Regions from separate parts of the Psychrobacter sp. H8-1 genome, predicted to be linked through region 2. Evidence: predicted binding sites of a transcription regulator. Region 2 holds the regulator's gene; the other holds the start of a gene.

Region 1 (3,429 bases), 2.2 Mb from region 2:
AGAACGAGGATGGCAAAAGCCTTGGTTGCATTGACGAATAGCGCGTCGTAACGTTTTTGTTTAGCCAGTTGGGACCTTAGGTCATTCATAAGTGTCTCAGCATTAAGTAGGGTTAGATCAAAAGTTTTAGAGAGTTTAATCAGGTCTTATCACAGCAAACTAAATCTTAATCAGTAGTGCTATTAACGGTAATTAATAACTCCACTTTTAAATTTGTTGTGATAAAACCTCTTAAACAACGACTGGAGAATAATTATTTAAGAGGGTAACTTTAGAATCATTACAAGGTTTTTTAAAAACTACTGAGCTGGAGTATAGACTGGCTGACCATCACTGCCTTTGACTTCATTCCACTGCGCTTTAAAGAGCGCAACAGCGGTATCAGAGAAAGGAACATAATCAAGGGCTAAGGCATCATCATCGCCTTGAGCGTAAGCCCAGTCGAAGAAGTTCAACACGCCAGCCACTTGCTGTGGGTTTTCTGGCTGCTTATGTACCAAGATAAAAGTAGCAGCTGCGATTGGCCATGCTTGCTCCGTCTCAGAGTTGGTGATGACTTTATAAAAGCCTGCTTGCTGTGACCAATCGATATCACCTGCCGCTGCAAAGGTCTCAGCAGATGGCTGCACGAAGTTGCCCGCCGCATTTTTTAGTGCCGCATGTGCCATGTTGTTTTGCTTGGCGTAAGCGTACTCGACATAGCCGATAGAGTTTTTCATACGATTGACGTAACTTGATACGCCCTCGTTACCTTTACCACCTGCACCCGTGGCAGAGGTTGGCCATTTGACGGTTTTATCAACACCAACGCTGTCTTTCCAGTCAGTTGAAACCTTGGCCAGATAATCGGTGAAGTTAAAGGTCGTACCTGAACCGTCCGAACGAAATACGGTGGTAATGGCAGCATCAGGCAAGGTTAAGTCTGGGTTTAGATTAGCAATAGCAGGGTCATTCCAGTTGCTAATTTTTCCTAAATAGATATCCGCTAAAGCCGCACCGTCCAATTTCAGCTGGCCTGGCTCTACGCCATCGATGTTTACAATCGGTACGACGCCACCGATAACGGTCGGAAACTGAATAAGCCCTGCTGCGTCCAACTCTTCAGGTGTCATCGGTGCATCAGACGCACCGAAATCTACCGTTTTTGCTTCGATTTGCTTGATACCACCAGAGGAGCCGATTGATTGGTAGTTCACCTGACCGCCAGTCGCGGCATTGTAGTCATAAGACCATTTGGCATAGATAGGTTGCGGGAATGAAGCACCTGCACCGGTGATATTCATGGCGATGTTTTCAGCAGATTTAAAATCAGTCGCTGTAGTAGACGCTGTACTAGTGGTGGTTTCAGCCGCTGTTACGGCGCTACTGCTATCAGCAGCTGAGCTTGAGGGGTCGGTCGATTTATTACAAGCTGTGAGTACTAAGGTACAACTAACAGCGACTGCTAATAACGAATAACGCATGTAGGACTCCTAAAGTTTGACAAGGGTGCAAGACGTATTACCTGTGAGATGTGTCGCAGTTTGCCAAGCTTTGATGACAGTTTGATGACAATAGGAAAAATCTTATGATTAATAAAAGGTCTTTTGTCCAAACGATTGAAAGTATTGGTGTTTTTTATTAGGTATAAATAGAAGTGTGATAAGGCGTTAAGAAGTAAGCGTCATCTTCCAGTGTTATTTTACAAACTCAGGACAAAGTCAGAATTAGTGCTAAAATAGCAGCCACGAGCTAAGCCATCCATCAATCGATTGAACAAACACGCGATGAAGAGAAGTTTTTATGAGTGCGTTTTCTAATTTTGGCTTATTTATTACTTTAAGCCTGCTAATCTCAATAGTGTTGGCTTTGATAGTCATTGCACCTTGGCTGCGTCTAAAAAAACATCCAGATATTGTAGTAGACAATCAACTCATCGATATCAATATTGATGTCTATAAATCAAGACTGCGTGAGCTAAGTACTGATAAACAAGAGGGAGTCATCAGTGAGTCCCATTATCAAGCGCAAAAAACAGAGCTTGAGCGTCAATTATTGGATGCTGAGCAAGTGACGACAGCCATGCAGCCCCCAAGTTTGGTCAGTCGTTTGATGCTCATACTCTGGATACCTGTGCTGGCTGGATCGGCTTATATGATTATCAGCGACCGCAGCAATGTGTTCACTTTATGGCAAGAGCAACAAGTCGTCGGTCAAGTAGCAGATGATTTGCTCACGGGCAAGATAGACGAACCGCCAGAGTGGGCAATGAAAGAAGGGTTGGCGCTTTTTTCTGCGATGCAGACCAACGTCCACCACAATGCGCATGACCCACAGCGCTGGTTAAAGCTCGCTGAGATGTTTTTGTCATTTGGGGCGACCGAGTCAGGTCTAGAAGCGCTATCGAGGGCTTATAGATTGTCTCCTGATAATGAGGATGTTGCGATGATGTATGCTCAGACCAGCTTCTTTGCTCTAGGTGGTAGCTTGGATGATAATATCCGCCGTACTTTGCAAGGCGTGCTTGATAGTAGCCCAAATAAAGAAGAAGCGCAGATGATGATGGCAATGGGTGAAGCGCGCGCAGGTAACTACGAGCAGGCGCAAGATTGGATAGCTAAGATGCGCAGCAGCTTTGAGCAAAGGGCAGGAGACTATAGTCATGAAATAAGTGGTTTAGACAATCTGGCCGCTGATATCACTAATCAACAAGCGCAGGCAGCTGACGGCTTTGAGGTGACCGTCACCGTGATACCAAGCTTGTTGCCTTTGATAGTCGCCGAGGATGTATTGTTTGTTGCTATTCGGGCAGCGGAAGGCGGAGCGCCTTATGCGGCAAAACGTGTACCGATTAGTAATTTAAAGCAAGGCCGCATTGCGGTAAGTCTAAGCAATGCAGATATGATGATGCCAGATCGAACGTTGCAATCGGCGCAAGCGTCAGGTGAGCAGTTGGTCGTGACCGCCAGAATCAGTCGTTCTGGTAGCGCAAACTCTCAGTCTGGTGATTTATCAACTAACCCAATCATGCTAGCAAACGAGCAGCAGCAAGTGAGTATCGAAATCAATCAGCAAGTGCCTTAAATGTTAGAAGCTCCTAAGTAATTGTCACTTGGTACTTAATATTTCAAAATAGCACTAACTATCAACTCAGACATCGGTTAAGAGGTTTTGTAATCAAACACCTTTAATCGATGCCACGCCTTTTTATCTACGAAATTCCTACTTATTTACGGTACTTTTTTTATCCTTAACAATCTAAACACCTATCGCAATAGCGTTTTTTCCAAACTATATTAGCCATTTTCTAGCCAATATGGTTCTTGGTTTCTTATGACTTTTGATTTATGAACAGTCTTTTTTAAGTGTACTATTGTGTACTTATATTCAAAGTTTTTAGCATTAATGGGTTTTCAATTATTTTAAAGTGATACATATAAAAAAGGTTTG
Region 2 (3,429 bases):
TCGATACGATAAAAGCGCTCGGTCAAACGAGCGATATGCTGCGGCTCGATACCGATGCCATCATCTTCAACAGCAAACTGGCAGCCTTCTGAGGTTTTTGCCCAACTGATGGTTATGTTGCCACCTTTTGGCGTGTATTTAATTGCATTGATGACCAAGTTGGATAAGGCGCTATTTAGGTACATCTCCGAGCCGTACAACCCATCATAAGTATCTATCTGCAAGTGAATACTATGCCCATACTCGCTATTATAAGCCTGCGCATCATCATAAATATGAGTGAGCATTTTGGTCATATCAATATAGTGCAGCTCATGGGTCTCTTCGATTTCGATTCGAGACAGCAGCAATAAGTCGTTGACAATCCTATTCATACGCGCTGTCTGCTGGGTCATCAGATCAAAACCGCGCTGCCAATGCGGCGGCATATCTGGCTGATCAGAGAAGTTCTCAAGATAGCCCATCATTACTGTCAATGGTGTGCGCAGTTCATGCGAGACGTTTGCCACAAAGTCACGACGCATTTCCTCTAAATGATGCAAGCGCGTCACATCATAGATAATCAATAGCTTTTCGTCACCAAAAGGTGTGAGCTCACATTTAAGATAACGCTTAGGATCTCGCCATGATGTCATATGGACACCATCGTTGGGTGTCGTCATGCTCTGATAGTACTGACGAAATTCAGGAACAGTAATAAAGTCAAAAATACTCTTGCCCTTATCGTTTGACTGTAACAACAATAAGTCCTCAGCAGCCTGATTCCACCATTCCAAACTATCATCGTCATTTAGTAATATCACCGCATCTTGCAATGCCCGTAGTGAACTTCTGATCTTTTTAAGCTGACCCATCACGTCTTGCTGAGCGACTTGATCTTGCTGCATAACCTTTTGTTCATTTTCCATAGTCATCTATCATCCTCACTACTAGCCACTGCAATTGACCTACTACTTTTGGAAACTGCTTTATATAGTCAAGGAGTTTTAAAATCGCTACAAGGTGACCGACCGCAGATAGTACACTAAGTACATCTAGGCCGGGTAACACCGTAGCGGTTTAAAAGTGCTCCGACTATATGTTTTCAACCAGACTAGAAAAGCGATAGCCCGTACCGCGAACGGTTTGGATCAAAGTGTCGCAGTCGTGGGGCTTTAATAATTTACGTAAGCGCCTGATGTGTACATCAATGGTCCGATCTTCGATATAGACGTTACCGCCCCAAACCTGATCTAATAGCTGCGTTCGCGTATAGGCACGCTCTGGATGACTCATAAAAAATGCCAATAGACGATACTCTGTCGGGCCAATCTCAATGGTTTTCCCAGCAGCGGTGACGCGTTGGCTTTTGGGATCTAGGCTCAGCTTACCTACTTCGATGGACTTGTCAGCGCTGAGCGCACTACTGCGACGCAATACTGCCTTGATTCTCGAAATCAGCTCACGCGTTGAGAAGGGCTTGGTCATATAATCATCAGCACCAGCATCAAGACCATGAACCTTACTATCTTCTTCACTTTTGGCCGTCAGCATAATGACAGGTATCTCAGCGAGCAATTCATCATTTTTGAGCATTCGACAAAAATCAATACCGCTTTTGTCTCCTGGTAGCATCCAATCTAATAAGATGAGCGCAGGACGGTGATCAACCACTTGCTGGTGCGCCTCTGATACGTCAGCTGCCTGCAAGCTATCGAATCCAGCCATCTCTAATGTCATTACAACCATCTCACGAATCGCAGGCTCATCTTCGACAATCAAAATCTGCTCATTATACATACGACAACCTTATTATAAAGCGTTGGTAAGGATTATAGGGTGCGAGAATTTAAGGTGCAAAAAAAGACGATAAATACTCGTCAATGTGCGTCTATTAAACGCATTAATTATGACAGTTTGATGACAATTAAGTTTTAAACCACTTTTAGCGATTTAAACCATAGCGATTCACACCACCTCTAATAAAAAGTTTAGCGGACCATCATTGATGCTTTCGACCTGCATATTGGCACCAAACTGACCAGCTGCGATCTTTGGATACTGAGTCTTGGCATAAGCAACTAGCTGCTCAAACAAAGCTTGGGCAGCATCAGGTGCCATTGCTGGGCCAAAGTCAGGGCGACGGCCTTTGTCTGTCTTTGCCATCAAGGTAAACTGCGGCACCAACAATAACCTGCCAGCAACTTGCTGCACGTTTAGATCTAGCTTGCCATACTTAGCTGGGTCGCTTTCATTCTCAAAAATACGATAGGTGAGGATTTTATCGATCATCCGCTGCGCATTTTGGAAGGTATCATCATGTCCCAAGCCAATATATGCCAGTATACCCTGCTCAATTGAGCCAATACAGCTTCCATCAACAGAGACGCTAGCACGATTGACCCGCTGGATAAGTGCTTTCATTGATTAGCTCCTTTAACGATTATGGTCATACAGTCAGCTGCTGACCATGATAAAATATCAAGATTAATGATTCTCTAGTGCTACTTTCTTATTTTAATAACTATTTTGGTCACCTATCATGAATTTATTTACTACCATTCAACAGTTTGTGCCACAACAAAAAATCAGTAAAGCTGCTGGACGTCTAGCCGCTAGCCGTCATCCAATGGTGAAGCGTGCTTTTATCCGCAGCTTTGCCAAGGCCTATGATATCAGCTTAGAAGATTATGAGCGTCAGAGCCTGAATGCTTATGAAAGCTTTAATGATTTTTTTACTCGTGAGCTCAAAGACGATGCCCGTGCTATCGATACCACCGCACAGGGCATCGTCAGCCCTGCTGATGGGTTGATCTCTCAGTTAGGGCAGATACAAGACCACAAGCTACTACAAGCTAAGGGCAGACATTACGACATTGGGCAGCTACTTGCTAATAACGAAGATGGCAACTATTTCGCTGATGGCAGCTTTGCCACCGTCTATCTCGCCCCTAGCAACTATCACCGTGTACACATGCCGTTCGCGGGAACTTTGATCAAGACCCGTTATGTACCAGGCACCCTGTTTTCAGTCAATACCACCACTGCCGCCAATGTTCCTGATTTGTTTGCGCGCAACGAGCGTTTGGTTTGTCTGTTTGATACCGAATACGGTAAAGCTGCTGTTGTATTGGTCGGGGCGATGATTGTCGCCGGTATCGAAACCGTAGCCACAGGCAAAATTGCGCGCACCAACGATATTCAAGAAGCGGATCACGACATGAAGCTTGAAAAAGGCGATGAGCTTGGCCGCTTTTATCTGGGCTCAACTGCGATTGTCGTATTACCGAAAGCCGCCAAAGCTGACTGGCAAGATAATATAATGGCTAATACTGCTGTACAAATGGGGCAATTGCTTGGCTTAGCTAATAATATCAGTATCGAAGAAACTGAGTAATACCAGATCCAAAAAATACGATTAACTTTGTCAAAATTGCTAAGCCTACTAAG

The links. The regulator PhoB, encoded in region 2, activates phosphate uptake and scavenging genes when phosphate is short. The targets are predictions, from matches to a motif close to TGTCATNAANCTGTCATAA.
Region 1: a site for PhoB is predicted at 1,535-1,553, ahead of pstS (phosphate ABC transporter substrate-binding protein PstS). Genes of this name have one in related genera too.

What each region holds. Positions count from the first base shown of each region.
Region 1 is NZ_CAJHBG010000001.1:2,329,600-2,333,028, reverse strand. It holds gene pstC (phosphate ABC transporter permease subunit PstC) at 1-89, opposite strand, end outside; gene pstS (phosphate ABC transporter substrate-binding protein PstS) at 300-1,463, opposite strand; gene ccmI (c-type cytochrome biogenesis protein CcmI) at 1,783-3,063, shown strand.
Region 2 is NZ_CAJHBG010000001.1:153,185-156,613, reverse strand. It holds gene phoR (phosphate regulon sensor histidine kinase PhoR) at 1-914, opposite strand, end outside; gene phoB (phosphate regulon transcriptional regulator PhoB) at 1,075-1,779, opposite strand; gene dtd (D-aminoacyl-tRNA deacylase) at 1,948-2,403, opposite strand; gene asd (archaetidylserine decarboxylase) at 2,522-3,376, shown strand.